3 regions of the Arthrobacter sp. PGP41 genome follow, and region 1 is predicted to be linked to each of the others. Evidence: predicted binding sites of a transcription regulator. Region 1 holds the regulator's gene; each other region holds the start of a gene.
What was found. The regulator HrcA, encoded in region 1, represses chaperone genes, less so after heat shock. The targets are predictions, from matches to a motif close to TTNGCACTCGNNNNNNNCGAGTGCNAA.
Positions count from the first base shown of each region.

Region 2: the regulator HrcA is predicted to act here: its motif matches at 1,410-1,436, upstream of groES (co-chaperone GroES).
Region 3: the regulator HrcA is predicted to act here: its motif matches at 3,151-3,177, upstream of groL (chaperonin GroEL).

Region 1 covers NZ_CP026514.1:2,305,802-2,310,987, forward strand. The annotation lists gene C3B78_RS10485 (PhoH family protein) at 1-182, opposite strand, end outside; gene C3B78_RS10490 (GerMN domain-containing protein) at 540-1,487, shown strand; gene C3B78_RS10495 (16S rRNA (uracil(1498)-N(3))-methyltransferase) at 1,516-2,310, opposite strand; gene dnaJ (molecular chaperone DnaJ) at 2,313-3,440, opposite strand; gene hrcA (heat-inducible transcriptional repressor HrcA) at 3,519-4,532, opposite strand; gene C3B78_RS10510 (DUF3097 domain-containing protein) at 4,709-5,186, shown strand, end outside.
Region 2 covers NZ_CP026514.1:3,037,449-3,042,634, reverse strand. The annotation lists gene C3B78_RS13845 (class I SAM-dependent methyltransferase) at 1-75, opposite strand, end outside; gene C3B78_RS13840 (hypothetical protein) at 130-507, shown strand; gene C3B78_RS13835 (DMT family transporter) at 435-1,367, opposite strand; gene groES (co-chaperone GroES) at 1,592-1,885, shown strand; gene groL (chaperonin GroEL) at 1,963-3,573, shown strand; gene C3B78_RS13820 (dihydrofolate reductase family protein) at 3,673-4,275, opposite strand; gene C3B78_RS13815 (ATP-dependent DNA ligase) at 4,354-5,186, shown strand, end outside.
Region 3 covers NZ_CP026514.1:805,936-811,121, forward strand. The annotation lists gene C3B78_RS03740 (uracil-DNA glycosylase) at 1-218, opposite strand, end outside; gene C3B78_RS03745 (DUF3263 domain-containing protein) at 346-675, shown strand; gene C3B78_RS03750 (LytR C-terminal domain-containing protein) at 726-1,379, shown strand; gene C3B78_RS03755 (cold-shock protein) at 1,579-1,785, shown strand; gene C3B78_RS03760 (ABC transporter substrate-binding protein) at 1,782-3,065, shown strand; gene groL (chaperonin GroEL) at 3,355-4,983, shown strand; gene C3B78_RS03770 (ribonuclease HI family protein) at 5,112-5,186, shown strand, end outside.

The DNA of each region.
Region 1 (5,186 bases):
TGCGGGAACTGTTCCTCGATGAAGCGCAGCGCCTCATCGTGGCTGCCCAGGGACTGGACCATTTGGTCGGAGTTGTCGAAAAGGACAACCTCGGTACGGCTGCCGGGCAGGGAATGGGGAAATTCCCCCGCAGCGCCTTCGCCTGTGTTGAGCCGGCGCTTTCCATTCGCTGATTCAGTCATGGTGACGGCCCGCAGGCCCGTGTTCCCCTCAAAGTCCGAAATAATGTCCACCGCAGGGCCGGCCACCGCATCCGGCGCGCCTTGCCCAAGCGGTCCCTCCATCTTACGCCAGTACGGCGGCAACACCGGATGGGGCAAGCAGCCACGGACCGGCCCAAGGTGATCCTTTGGCGCGGGAGGGTGCGTCATTAGGTATCAACTTCATATCGGCCTCATATCGTTCCCGTTGCAGTTGGCCCCGGGGACCACGGCAGGGCCGTTCTGCCCCCAGCCCTGTGCCATGCTGGAAATCAAGCTTCATTGCTGGAATACCGCCGCCCGGAAGCGGCCCATTCGCGAAAGGACAGGCAACCGAACGTGCCGGAATCTGCTGCGCCCCTGAGGGCAGGACGACGCCGGGGCCGTGCGCGCCCTGCGGTCCTCGCGGTGGTCCTGGCAGTGGGCCCGCTCCTGGCTGGGTGCCTGGCCGAGCCGAATCCTGCACCCACCGGCCTCCTGAACTCCGGACCTGCCGCCACCGGCACCGCGCCATCCACCAGCGCCCCGCTTGAAACCACGCAGTCCTCCAACAAGGCGCCGGTGTACTGGATTGGCCGCACCGGCAGCAACGTATTCCTCTACCGGGAGTTCCGGGACGTGCCGGAGCAGGAAAACCCCGTGACGCGTGCCCTCCGGGCGATGATGAAGGATAAGCCGCTTGACCCGGACTTCTTCACCCCCTGGCAGAATCCCAGCAAGCTGGCCACCTCGATTTCCGGCAAAGACGTTATTACGGTGGACGTGTCCGAGGACGCGTTCAACAGCAACCTCGACGCCGACATGGCGGCCCGTGCCGTCCAGCAGCTTGTCTATACGGCCACGGCCGCTGCGGCCAGCTCCGGACTCATCGATTCCGGGCAGCAGATCCGGGTGCGGATCCTGGTGGATGGGCACACGGACTACGTTGCTTTCGACCACGTCCAGCTGGGTGACCTTATGACGAGGGGCGCGGGCATGGTGGCGCCCGTCTGGATCATCGATCCGCAGGAAAATGTGGAAATTGCCGACGGAAGCGTGAAGATCACTGGCCGCAGCACCCTGGCCGGCAGCAAGCTGCGCTGGCAGATCCAGCGGGCGGAGCAGGATGGCAGCAAGGCACCGTTCCTCACCGGTGAAACAACAGCGTCCGCCCAGCCCGGTCAGGGAGGGGTCTTTACGCTGGCCCTCACGCTGCCTGCCGGCGACTACGAGTTGCGCGTGGCCCAGGCCGGCGCGGACGGGCAGCCGGACCAGAACGAGGACTCGCGGGCTTTCAAAGTCCGCTAGCCTGCACCCTGCAGCGTTAGCGCCCTGCTCAACCCGCAGGTTCGGCACTATGCGCCGCCCAGCGGCCCAGGACGTCGCTGGCAAGCACGACGGCGGCGGGGCCGGCGGTGGATGAGCGCAGCACATGGTGCCCCAGCAGGGCCGTGACGGCACCTTTGCCGCACAGCCGGGTTACTTCCCGAGGACTGATTCCGCCTTCCGGCCCAACGATCAGGAGGACTTCGCGGGGCTCCGTTGAGGTTCCGCCGCGCTGCCATGCTTCCAGCACGGTCCGCAAGGGGCGAACCGCGTCTTCATGCAGGATCACGGCAAGCCCTGCAGCCTCCACGAGGGCGGCCAGCGCGGCGGTGTCGACGGCGGGCCGCACCTCGGGAACCCACGCGCGGCGCGCCTGCTTCGCTGCTGCCGTGACCACGGACTGCCATTTGGCGTGGGCTTTCGCGGCCCGGTCGCCTTTCCACCGGACGATGGACCGTTCGGACTGCCAGGGTATGACGGCGTCAATCCCGAGTTCAGTTGCCGTCTCGATGGCAAGTTCGTCGCGGTCGCCCTTCGCCAGTGCCTGTACCAGCACCAGCCTGGTCCCCGGTTGCGGCTCAACAGCAAGGGAAGCACACTCAACACCCAGCCCGGAGGAGGAGGCCGCAACCACCTTTCCGCTCATACGGGTCCCGGCGCCGTCCACGATGTCAACGGACTCGCCGGGGGCAAGCCGCTTCACTGTGACGGCGTGCCGCGCCTCCGGCCCATCCAGGACAAAGACGTCTCCCGCCACCAGTTGGTCAAGGGAACCGGGAGGGGTGAAAAAGACCGGATTGCTCACCGCTACAGGTTACCGAGCCGGTCCCGGAGCTTGGCGAACATGCCCCCGCTGGCTGCAAGCTTGCCCTCAGTGATCTGCTCGCCGCGCATCTTGGCAAGCTGACGCAGGAGGTCCTCCTGCGCGGCGTCGAGCTTGGCTGGAGTCTCGACTTGGAGGTGCACTTTCAGGTCGCCGCGCCCGTACCCGCGAAGGTGGGTCACGCCAAGTCCGCGAAGTGTGATGATCTCGCCGGACTGGGTGCCGGGCTTGACGTCGATTTCCTGCGGTCCGTCGAACGTTTCCAGGCTCACCTCGGTGCCCAGTGCGGCAGCGGTCATGGGAATGTGCAGGGTTGCGTGGAGGTCGTCGTTATCACGGACATAGGTGGCGTCGTTGTTCACGCGGATCTCGACGTAGAGGTCGCCGGCAGGGCCGCCGGCCGGACCTGCTTCGCCCTGGCCGGAGAGCTGGATGCGGGTTCCGGTGGCTACGCCGGCGGGAACCTTGATGGTCAGCGAACGGCGGCTGCGGACGCGTCCCTGGCCGCTGCATTCATTGCAGGGGTCCTTGATGACGGTGCCGAAGCCCTCGCAGGTACCGCACGGGGCGGCGGTCATGACCTGTCCCAGGATGGAGCGCACGGCCCGCTGGACCTGGCCGCTGCCGCCGCAGATGTCGCAGCGTTCCGGATGGGTTCCCGGCCGGCAGCAGGAACCTTCGCAGGTGGGGCACGTGACGGCCGTGTCCACTTCGAGTTTCTTGTTGACGCCGAAGACAGCGTCGCGGAGTTCGATGCGGACACTGATGAGCGCGTCCTGGCCGCGCCTGACGCGGGAAGCCGGGCCGGTTGTTCCGCCGGCGCCGAAGAACGTGTCGAAAATGTCCTGGAACGCGAATCCCTGGCCCGCGTAGCCGCCTCCGCCGAAGCCGTTGTCCGTGCCGTTCTCGTTGCCGGTGGTGTCGTAGACACGGCGCTTCTGCGGGTCCGACAGAACCTCGTAGGCGTGGGTCACGGCCTTGAAGCGGTCCGACGCGTCTTCACCGGGGTTGACGTCCGGGTGAAGGGTGCGCGCCAGTTTGCGGTAGGCCTTCTTGATCTCTTCTCCCGTGGCCTCCGGTGAGACTCCAAGGACGTCGTAGTGGCTGCTCAAAGTTTGTATCTCTTCCTTGTTGTACTGCCTGCAGTTGGACTGCGGAAAATGCTCTGCATGCCCGGGGACGGGAAAACGTCAGGGTCCCAGGATCCGCGAAAGGTAGCGGGCAACGGCCCTGACTGCGGCCATGGTGGTGGGATAATCCATCCTGGTTGGTCCCAGGACACCAATTTTCGCAACGTGGTCCGGTCCGTACCCTGTGGCAACGACGGAGGCCTCGGCCAGGCCGTCGTAGGGATTCTCGCGGCCGATGCTGACGGCCACCCCGCGATGGTCCTGCGCCATTTCGCTTAGCAGGCGCAGCATGACCACCTGTTCCTCAAGCGCTTCCAGGACCGGTCCGATGCTGAGCGGAAAGTCCACGTTGGACCGCGCAAGGTTGGCGGTGCCCGCCATGACCATGCGGTCCTCCCGGCTGCTCTGGGCCAGGCCCTCGAGGCCGACGGCGAGGGCCTGGGCCGCCTGCCCTTGCCCCGGGCCGGCGGTGGCCACCACTGCCGGCAGGGACTGCGCGAGCTGGCTCAGCGGAGTGCCGGCAAGGGAGCCAAGGAACCGTGCCCTCAGGGTGGCGAGGGCGTCGTCCCCCAGGTCCTGGCCGACGTCGATAACGCGCTGTTCCACTTTGCCGCTGTTCGCGATCAGCACCACCAGCACCTTACGCGGTGCGAGGAGGACGAACTCGATATGGCGGACCAGTGCCCGGCTCAGGTGCGGATACTGGACCACGGCAACCTGGTTGGTCAGCTGCGACAACAGGCGGACCGTGCGGTCAAGGACGTCGTCCAGGTCGTCAGACCCTTCCAGCAGCGACTGGATGGCCCTGCGCTCAGCCTGGGACAGGGGTTTGACGGCCGAGATCTGGTCCACGAAGAGCCGGTAACCCTTGTCAGTGGGGATACGCCCGGCGCTGGTGTGCGGAGCGGTGATCAGGCCCTCTTCCTCCAGGGCGGCCATATCGTTCCTGATCGTTGCGCTGGACACACCGAGATGGTGCCGCTCCACCAGGGCCTTGGAACCCACGGGTTCCCGGGAATGGACGTAGTCCTCCACGATTGCACGCAGCACTTCAAGTTTGCGTGGCTCGCTCATACTCCACCTCCATCCAGGGTTCGGGCGGACGCGCCGCCCGCGCTGTGCCACCTCAAGGGTTAGCACTCGACATGCCTCAGTGCTAACAGTCTATTATGACTCCCGCCGTTGCTAGCATTGGTACCGCTCCGGGCGAAAATCCGGACCTGTGACCGAACGCTAGGCGGAGTGAAACCATGCAGTACCAGAACTGGGGCCCACGCGACTTGTCCGCTCCCGCAAAAACTGAACTGCCCGAGGTTCCCGTTGAACGGGGAATGGTGCTTGAGGATGTCCAGTCCGGCTGGGTGGGCGCCGTGACCCGGGTGGAAAAATCCGGCGGCATGCACGTGGTCGCCCTGGAGGACAGGCGCGGAAAGTCCCGGTCCTTCCGGCTTGGTTTCGGGTTCCTCCTCGAAGGCCAGGCCATTAAGCTCCTGCCCCCGGCCCCGCGGCAGGCCGCCGGTGCCGTTGCCGGACCCGGCCGGACCGCCTCCGGGTCCGTCCGGGTGGCCGGCCACCGGGCACAGGTGGCCAAGGCCAGCCGCATCTGGGTGGAAGGAAAGCACGACGCCGAACTGGTGGAAAAGGTCTGGGGAGACGACCTGCGCGTGGAAGGCATCGTCGTCGAACCCCTGCACGGCATTGATGACCTGGCGGCGGCAGTTGCAGAGT
Region 2 (5,186 bases), 730 kb from region 1:
GCCCAGGGACGCCAGGAGCTCCCAGCCTTCAGGGGTGAGCAGCGGTGCAATCTGGTCCTGGGGAGCGTGAGCCATGGGTTCCAGCCTAGTGGAGGAGCGGGCCGGCGCTATGCCGATAGGGTTGAAGCCATGAACCACAGTGCAGGTCCGCAGCAGTCCCGTCACCACCAACCCGGGGACGGCGGGCCGGCGAGGTTCGCCCGGCCGGCACTGATCGCCAGCTCCGTAGTGGCGGTGGTCTGCCTGGCGCTCCTGGTGATCATCTTTTTCCTGGATACCTTCAACGCCACGGTCTATTCGGTGGGCGGCAACGACATCAAGGACGACACCCAGGAGGCCCGGGATATCCGCGGGCTGTACGACGGAGCCCGCGCCGGCAGCGTCGTCTTCCTCGTCGCGTCGCTGCTGGCCGCCCTGGCCTCTGCCTTCTTCCTCTACCGGGGGCGGAATTTCGCAGGCGAGGCCGACGGCGGTGAGGACGTCGACTTCGACGACCTGGGCCGCTGAGGTGCCTTTCCGCCCGCACTGGTGAGCAGAACCCCGGAAATGACCAGAACGCCGCCCAGGATTTGCGGGACCGTGACGGGCTGCCCGAGAGCAACCGTGATGATGGCGGTGAACACGGCGATGAGGTTCAGGTAGTTGCCGGCGTTGGCTGCCGTGGTGTGCTTAAGGGCTAGGTTCCAGAGCAGGTAGGAACCCAGGGAGGGGAACAGGACGATGTAGGCCAGCGACCAGCCCTCGGAGGATGTGGCCGGGAGTCCGGCCCCGGTGGCCGCCGCAAAGGGAACCAGGACAACCGCCGCCATGGCCACCTGCACCGCCGTGGACGTAATGGCCGGGACGGAAAGCCTGCGGGCGGCGATCGTGTAGAAGCCCCAGACGGTGATGGCCGCGACGATCAGCCATTCGCCGGCATCGATCGAGAACGTCAGCAGCCGCTGCAGGTTGCCGCCGGCCAGGATCAGCAGGACCCCTGCCAGGCCCAGGGCAACGCCCACCCAGCTCAGGGGGCCCGGCCTGTCCCGGAGCAGGATGGCAGCCAGGATCATGATCAGGGCAGGGTTTGCCGCAGTCACCAGGGATGCATTCAGCGCCGAGGTGTGCCCCAGCGCACTGTAGAGCAGCAGGGTGTAGGCGCTCATGCCAAGGCAGCTCAGGAGAAGGAGCATCGGCCAGCGGCGCAGGACAGCGCGCCAGTCCGGCCTGTCCACCGCCTGCGCCAGGACCAGCAGCGGCACGGCAGTCAGGGCCCAGCGCCAGAAGGTCAGCTGAAGCGGCTGCATGGTTTCCATGGCGGCCTGGCCTACAACGAAGTTGCCTGCCCAGAAGAGGGTGGCAAGGGTCAGGTACAGGGCTGCTCGCACCGGTCAAATGTACATGGGTTGGTGTCCGCCCGTGACGAAACGCTGGCACTCGCCTTGACCGAGTGCTAACCCTTACATAGAGTCTTCATTAGCACTCTCCCTAGGAGGGTGCTAACACATGAAGAGCTGCCAGCCAGGCTGCTGCCGGCACCGCGACGACGGTTGCCAGCCACGGCGGAAAGCTTTCCAGTCCACGAATTTGCTGACGAAAAGGAGAGGTCCGAGTGTCGGTCTCTATTAAGCCTCTTGAGGATCGTATTGTTGTCCGCCCGCTCGAAGCCGAGCAGACCACGGCTTCCGGCCTGGTCATCCCGGACTCCGCGCAGGAGAAGCCGCAGGAAGGCGAAGTTGTTGCAGTAGGCCCCGGCCGCTTTGAAGACGGCAACCGCGTTCCTGTCGACGTAGCCGTTGGCGACGTCGTTATCTACTCCAAGTACGGCGGAACCGAAGTCAAGACCGGCGGCACCGAGTACCTCGTGCTGTCCGCCCGCGACGTCCTGGCGATCGTCGTAAAGTAACTCTCCGGATCCCCGTGCCGCTGGTCATGCATTCTGCTGGTCGGCTGCGCGGGGTTCTGTCTTGAAAGGACAAAACCATGGCAAAGCAGCTTGCGTTTAACGACGCTGCCCGCCGGTCTCTTGAAGCCGGCATCGATAAGCTCGCCAACACCGTCAAGGTGACGCTCGGCCCCCGCGGCCGCAACGTCGTCCTGGACAAGAAGTGGGGCGCTCCCACCATCACGAACGACGGCGTCACCATCGCCCGCGAAGTGGAGCTGGACGACCCCTACGAGAACCTTGGCGCGCAGCTGGCCAAGGAAGTGGCGACCAAGACCAACGATGTTGCCGGTGACGGCACCACCACGGCAACCGTCCTGGCCCAGGCCCTGGTCAAGGAAGGCCTGCGCAACGTAGCGGCAGGCGCAGCCCCCGGCCAGATCAAGCGGGGCATCGAGGTTTCCGTTGAAGCCGTCGCCGCCCGCCTGCTGGAGAACGCCCGCCCCGTTGAAGGCACCCAGGTGGCCAACGTTGCAGCTATCTCCGCCCAGAGCGACGAGGTTGGCGAGCTCCTCGCCGAGGCATTCGGCAAGGTCGGCAAGGATGGTGTGATCACCATCGAGGAATCCTCCACCACGCAGACCGAACTGGTCCTGACCGAGGGCATGCAGTTCGACAAGGGCTACCTGTCCCCGTACTTCGTCACGGACGCGGAACGCCAGGAAGCAATCCTCGAGGACGCCCTCATCCTGATCAACCAGGGCAAGATCTCCAGCATCCAGGAATTCCTGCCGCTGCTGGAGAAGGCGCTGCAGGCCGGCAAGCCGCTGTTCATCATTGCCGAGGACGTTGAGGGCGAGGCCCTGTCCACGCTGATCGTCAACCGCATCCGCGGCACGCTGAACGTCGTCGCCGTCAAGGCTCCCGGCTTCGGCGACCGCCGCAAGGCCATGCTGCAGGACATCGCCACCCTCACCGGCGCGCAGGTTGTCTCCCCGGAACTGGGCCTCAGCCTGGACACCGTCGGCCTTGAGGTGCTGGGTACCGCCCGCCGCATCACGGTCACCAAGGACAACACCACCATCGTTGACGGCGCAGGCTCGGCCGAAGACGTGGCAGCACGCGTGGCCCAGCTCCGCGCTGAGCTGACCCGCACCGATTCCGACTGGGACCGTGAAAAGCTCCAGGAGCGCCTGGCCAAGCTGGCCGGCGGCATCGGTGTCATCAAGGTGGGCGCAGCCACCGAGGTTGAGCTCAAGGAGAAGAAGCACCGCATCGAGGACGCTGTTTCCTCCACGCGCGCTGCCCTTGAAGAAGGTATCGTCGCCGGCGGTGGCTCGGCCCTGATCCACGCCCTGAAGGCACTGGATGAGGACCCGGCCGTCAAGGCACTCGAAGGCGACGCCGCCGCTGCCGTGGGCATTGTCCGCCGCGCGCTCGTCCAGCCGCTGCGCTGGATCGCCCAGAACGCCGGCTTCGATGGCTACGTCATCACCGCCAAGGTTGCCGAGCTCGAAACCAACAACGGCTTCAACGCCAAGTCGGGCGAGTACGAGGACCTGATCGCTGCCGGTGTCATCGACCCCGTCAAGGTCACCCGCGCTGCCCTCCGCAATGCAGCTTCCATCGCTGCCCTGGTTCTCACCACCGAGACGCTGGTTGTTGAGAAGCCTGCCGAGGAAGACGAGCACGCAGGCCACAGCCACTAGCAAGTAGCTGCGCACGGGGCAACCGTGTACGCGAAAAAACCGGTCCAGCATCCGCTGGGCCGGTTTTTTCGTCGGCGGGACGGCGGGAGCGGCGCGGACTTACGTGCCCGGCATGTCCTGCGTCTCAACGTCGCCCGCGCGCTCATAGACCAGCGACACCGCCCCCTTCGGGAAGCTGCGCGCCGGCTCCGCGAGGCGGAAGGACGCAGGGATCGTCCCGGCGTCGAACAGGCGCTTGCCCTGCCCGAGGGTTACCGGATAGAGCCAGAGGTGGAGGCGGTCCAGTACGTTTGCCGCGAGCAGCGAACGGATGAGGACGCCGCTGCCGAACATGTGCACCTGGTCGTATTCCTCCCGCAGCCGGCCCGCGGCCGTGGCATCCGGCAGGACTGTTGTGCCCGCCCAGCTCGGAGAGGTGAGGGCGCCGGAGACAACGTACTTCGGCACCCGGTTGAGCGTGCCCCCGATATCACCGGACTGGCGGGGCCAGTAGGAGGCGAAAATGTCGTAGGTTTTCCGGCCGAGAAGCAGGGCGTCGATCTGGCTGATCTCAGCCTCGATGGCCGCTTCAGCCTCGTCGTCGGAAACCGGCGCCTGCCAGCCGCCGAAGGCGAAGCCGCCCGCAGTGTCCTCCTCGCGGCCGCCGGGCGCCTGGTAGACGCCGTCGAGGGTGATGAACAGGTTGGCGATGATGATCCCCACCAGCCCATTTTGGGGCGGAGTTCCGGCCCTGTCCAGCATCAGCCGCCTGCAGCGCAACAGCCGTGGCAGACTGGGGCAATGCTGCTCGACGAGCTCGTGAGAACTTCGGCTGCCGTCGCGTCCACCCGGTCCCGGCTGGCGAAAGTTGACGCACTGGCGCACCTGCTGCGCCGCCTCGAGCCCGCGGAGATCGCGACGGCGGTGGGCCTGCTGGCTGCCAGGCCGCGCCAGGGCCGGGTAGGGATTGGCTGGCGCGGCATGTCAGCGGCCATGGGGGAGCCGGCCGCCGAGCCCAGGCTTACTGTCGCAGACCTCGATGCGGCGTTGGACCGGCTGCTCGCAACAGCAGGCGCGGGATCGGCAGCAGAACGTGCTGCGACCCTCAGGACGCTCACGGCGGCAGCAACTGAACGCGAGCAGGCATTCATCGCCGGCGTGCTGCTGGGAGAACTGCGGACCGGTGCTCTGGAGGGCGTACTGGCGGATGCGGTGGCCCGTGCTTCCGGCCGGCCGGTTGAGGCCGTGCGCCGCGCGGCCATGCTCTCCGGCGATCTCGGCCACACCGCCGTGCTGGCCCTCACGGGAACGCCGGCCGAGCTTGCCGCCGTCGGACTCGTCGTGGGACGCCCCGTGCAGCCCATGCTCGCCTCAACCGCGGCCAGCGTCGGCGCGGCGCTGGATGTCACCGGGGAGGCGTCCGTGGAATACAAGCTCGACGGCGCACGCATCCAGGTGCACCGCACCGGCGACGAGGTGCGCATCTACACCCGCACCTTGGCGGAAGTGACCCACAGGCTGCCTGAGGTGGTGGAGGTGGTACGCGGACTTGGGGTGCGGGACGTGATCCTCGACGGCGAGACCCTCGCCCTGGATGAGGACGGCGGCCCCCGGCCGTTCCAGGAAACCATGTC
Region 3 (5,186 bases), 1.5 Mb from region 1:
CGCAGGACGTTCGACGGCGCCGGCAGCACCGGGTGCCCGGCCGCCTCTTCGCCGGCAAGGAAGGTGAGCACGTCCCTGAGTCCGCTGTCCACGCCCGCCAGGGCGTCTGCCCAGTCGGGCGCCATCAGCTCCTTCAGCGGCAGCTTCGCCAGTTCGGCGAAACCTTGCCCGCGCGCCGGATCCTGCGCCAGTTCGAAAAGGGCATCTGATTCAAACACCGTCCCATTCTCGCAGGGCGGCCACTGTGCCCCGGTCCGCCAGGCCCCCGGCACAAATGACAACAGTGTTATTCGTCCGTAGCATGGGGGTCAGACATTTTACGTAACCAGCAAGGGAGAGTGCGCCGTGGCGGAACCAGCTCGGGAGCACCTGCCGGAGCAGGAACAACGGAACGCCCTGCTGCCGGATTTCAGGCTGCGGGATTCCCCCCTGAACGAGCGTGACCAGCAGATGCTCGCCCTGGAACGGCAGTGGTGGAAGTACGCCGGTGCCAAGGAACAGGCCATTAGGGAACTCTTTAATCTCTCCGCGACGCACTATTACCAGCTCCTCAACGCCCTGATCGACACCGAGGATGCGCTGGCCCACGACCCCATGCTGGTCAAGAGATTGCGTAGACTACGTACGTCGCGTCACCGTGCACGCACTGCACGGCGCCTGGGGTCCGACGCATAAGACGCTCACGCTGGTTCCTCAGCAGCAACACGCAAGGATGTCTCATTCCCATGACCAAATACGCCCGCGATGAATTCGACAAGGTCCCGGAGACCGCGTCGCGACAAGGTGTCCATCGCACAGCCTCTGCTCCGTCACGGGTCCGGCTGTGGCCCGTCCTGGCGGTGGGATGCGTTGCCCTGGCCATCGGGCTGGTTTCCTTCCTGATCCTGCCCAAGCTGGGATTTGCCGGTCCGGCAAGCCAGGCCTCGTCGAGCCTGGAAGCGCCGCTGGCCGGAGCGGGGTCGACCCCTTCCGCGGAGCCGGGCGCGTCCACCGCCCCCTCGGCAGAGCCTGAGCCCTCCGCCGCGCAGGAAACGGCCGGAACCGACACGGTCCCCGCAACTGGGACGGGGCCCAGCACCCGGCCCACGGCGCAGGCTTCGTCCGTAGACAAAACCCAGGCCGTGGCGGTCTACAACGCCGCCGGGACCGCCGGGCTGGCAAGCCGTGTAGGCGGAACCGTGCAGGCGGACGGCTGGCCCCTGGGACAGGTGGGGAACTGGGCCGGCGCGCCGCAGCAGGGCTCCGTCATTTTCTATTCGGGGCCAGCCCAACGGGCCAACGCAGAAGCCCTCGCGGAACTCCTGGGCGTCCCCACTGTGGTCAGCAGCACCGAATTCCAGGTACCGCTGGTGGTTGTGCTGGGCCCGGGGTACCGGTAAGCCCGGTTCTTTCACCGGCCGCGCTGCGCGGGGCCGCACCCGGTCCGGGGGCACAGCGTTACGCCTGAATAACGTTTGCCCGCAGCACCGCCGGGTGCCAGCGGCACCAATATGCATTGGCTAGAGTAAATTCCGGGCTTCGGCCCGGCACGGCGGCACCGGCGCAGCATCCCCGGACCTAACGGAAAGAGTGGTCACCATGGCACGAGGAACCGTCAAGTGGTTCAACGCGGAAAAGGGCTACGGGTTCATCACCGTTGACGGCTCCGGCGACGACATCTTCGTCCACTGGTCTGCCATCCAGGGCGAAGGTTACCGGGCACTGGACGAGGGGCAGCGGGTGGAACTGGAAGTCGGCGAAGGCGAGAAGGGCCCCCAGGCGGAAAGCGTCCGGCCGGCCGAGTGAAGCATCTGTTTGTCCCTGCCCGGGCCCTCCGTCCTGCGTTCGCCGCTGCCCTCTGCTCCACGCTGGCCCTCACCGCCTGTTCCGGGGTCACCGGAAACGCCCGCGTGGAAACAGCGGAGGCGTCCGGTGACGGCGCCCTGCGGATTGGCCTCATTCTGGACAACGCGGGGCAAAGCAGCTTCCTGAACGCGCCCCAGGCGGCCGCAGCCAAGCTCGCAGTCAAAGAAATAAATGCTGCCGGCGGCCACAAAGGCCGGCCCGTGGAACTGCTGCCCTATGAAGCCGGCCAGGATACAGCGGCGCAGGCGCAGGCTTTGGTCCAGGCCAAGGCCGACGTAGTGATCGGCCCCACCGACTCCAGCCACGCCAAGGCCGCCGTGGACATCCTCTCCCGGGCCAGGACGCCGATGATCTCGCCGGCCAACACCGCGGCCGGGCTCAGCAGCATCCCCAGCGGCGGATACTACTTCCGGACGGCGGCCGCCGACGTCGCGCAGGGACCGGTGCTGGCTAAGCTCGCCAAGGACGCCGGCGCCTCCACCGTCTTCGTGATGTTCCAGGAAGGTGCCTACGGCACCGACGTCTCCGCCGTCGTCGCCGATTCCGCGGAACAGGCCGGCCTGGACGTGGTTGCCACGGCCGGCTTCAAACCGGGTGAAGCGGGAAGTGCCGCTGCCGCCGCCCGCGGGGCGGAACCCGACGCCGTCATCCTGGTGGCCCGCGACGGCGCCCAGGGTGCCCTGGCCGAACTCAACAACGCCGCCCTGGCCGGTTCGAAGATCATCCTCAGTGAAGGCGCCTTCGGCCGCTACGCGTCCAAGCTGGGAACCAAAGCCCTGGAGGGCGCCCGTGCCGTGGTCCCCGGAGAGCTGCCATCGGCCGCCTTCCAGGAAAGGCTCCTGGGCATCGATCCGGGCCTGAAGGATGTGTCCTTCGCAGCGGAGACGTATGACGCCGTGACCCTCGCGGCCCTCGCGGCTGCCAAGGCCGAGGACGACTCCGGCCGCTCAATAGCGGCGAACCTCGTCGCCGTCTCCGGCGGGACTGCGGCCGGAGCGGCCGGCGGGGCTGCAACGGCGCCGGGCCCGCCCTGCCCCGGCTACAGGGAATGCCTTGCAGTGAAGGCCTCCGGTGCCGGCATTGATTACGACGGCGAATCCGGCCCGGTTGCCTTCGACGCCAACGGTGACATCACCTCGGCAACGTTCACGGTATTCACCTACGGGGCAGACAACAATCCAACGCCCACCGGCCGCGAAACTGCAGGACGTGCCGGCTGATCGCCGTTGGCGTAGAGATGCCCGCCGCAGCGGTTTCCGCGCCCTTTTCGCTTGCACTCTCACGTGGGGAGTGCTAATTATTGACTTAGCACTCTGACGTACCGACTGCTAAAGCAAAGCCTGGTTCCGGCCGGCGGCGCGCGGCAGCGGGCGAGGAGCGAAGAAACACCTTACTGGAGTGAGATCCGCACCCGGAGGCATACAGAGGCCGCCGGCAAAGGGTCGTCCGTCGCGGGCACTGCAGCGAAGGTTCATTCTTAACGACTGTCCCGAAAGGACTACTGCCGTTATGGCCAAGATCATTGCATTTGATGAAGAGGCACGCCGCGGCCTTGAGCGGGGCCTTAACACCCTCGCCGACGCCGTTAAGGTCACCCTCGGCCCGCGTGGACGCAACGTCGTCCTCGAAAAGAAGTGGGGCGCTCCCACGATCACCAACGATGGTGTTTCCATCGCCAAGGAGATCGAGCTGGACGATCCTTACGAGAAGATCGGCGCCGAGCTGGTCAAGGAAGTTGCCAAGAAGACCGACGACGTCGCTGGCGACGGAACCACCACCGCTACCGTGCTGGCCCAGGCCCTCGTCAAGGAAGGCCTGCGCAACGTTGCCGCCGGCGCCGACCCGCTGTCCCTCAAGCGTGGCATCGAAAAGGCCGTTGAGGCCGTCACCGCCGAGCTGCTGAACTCCGCCAAGGAGATCGAAACCAAGGAAGAGATTGCCGCAACGGCATCCATCTCTGCCGGTGACGAGGAAATCGGTGCGCTGATCGCCGAAGCCCTGGACAAGGTGGGCAAGGAAGGCGTCATCACGGTCGAGGAATCCAACACCTTCGGCCTGGAGCTCGAACTCACCGAAGGCATGCGCTTCGACAAGGGCTACATTTCCGCGTACTTCGTTACCGACGCGGAGCGCCAGGAAACGGTCCTCGAGGATCCGTACATCCTGATCGTCAACTCCAAGATCTCCAACGTCAAGGAACTGGTTGCTGTCCTCGAAAAGGTCATGCAGTCCAACAAGCCGCTGCTGATCATCGCCGAGGACATCGAGGGCGAGGCCCTGGCCACCCTGATCGTCAACAAGATCCGCGGCACCTTCAAGTCCGTGGCCGTCAAGGCTCCGGGCTTCGGTGACCGCCGCAAGGCACAGCTTGCCGACATCGCTGTCCTCACCGGCGGCCAGGTCATCTCCGAGGAAGTCGGACTCAAGCTGGAAAACGCCGGCCTGGAACTCCTGGGCAAGGCGCGCAAGGTTGTTGTCACCAAGGACGAGACCACCATCGTCGAGGGTGCCGGCGACGCCGACCAGATCGCCGGCCGCGTGTCCCAGATCCGCGCCGAGATCGAGAACTCCGATTCGGACTACGACCGCGAGAAGCTGCAGGAACGCCTGGCCAAGCTGGCCGGCGGCGTTGCAGTCATCAAGGCCGGTGCCGCAACCGAGGTTGAGCTCAAGGAGCGCAAGCACCGCATCGAAGACGCAGTGCGCAACGCCAAGGCCGCTGTTGAAGAAGGCATCGTTGCCGGTGGCGGCGTGGCCCTCATCCAGGCCGGCGCCAAGGCATTCGCCAACCTGCAGCTGTCCGGCGACGAGGCCACCGGTGCCAACATCGTCCGCGTGGCCATCGATGCTCCGCTGAAGCAGATCGCATTCAACGCCGGCCTGGAGCCGGGCGTTGTGGTGGACAAGGTTCGCGGCCTGCCCGCAGGACACGGCCTGAACGCCGCAACCGGCGAGTACGTCGACCTGCTGGCTGCCGGCGTGAACGACCCCGTCAAGGTAACCCGCTCTGCCCTGCAGAACGCGGCTTCCATTGCCGGCCTGTTCCTCACCACCGAAGCTGTAGTTGCCGACAAGCCGGAGAAGAACCCGGCCCCCATGGGCGGCGGCGACGACATGGGCGGCATGGGCGGCTTCTAAGCCCTCCTGCCGGGCCTTGTCCCGCTGTAAACAAAATGCGGCCCCCTCACTGAGGGGGCCGCATTTGTTTTCGTGGAGTGGTTGCGGCAAAGGCCCGGTTTGTCCTGCCGGTCTGGGAGGATGGACCGGTGACAATTACTGCAGCGGCCGACGGTTCGGCCTTGGGAAACCCCGGTCCGGCCGGCTGGGCCTGGTACGTGAAC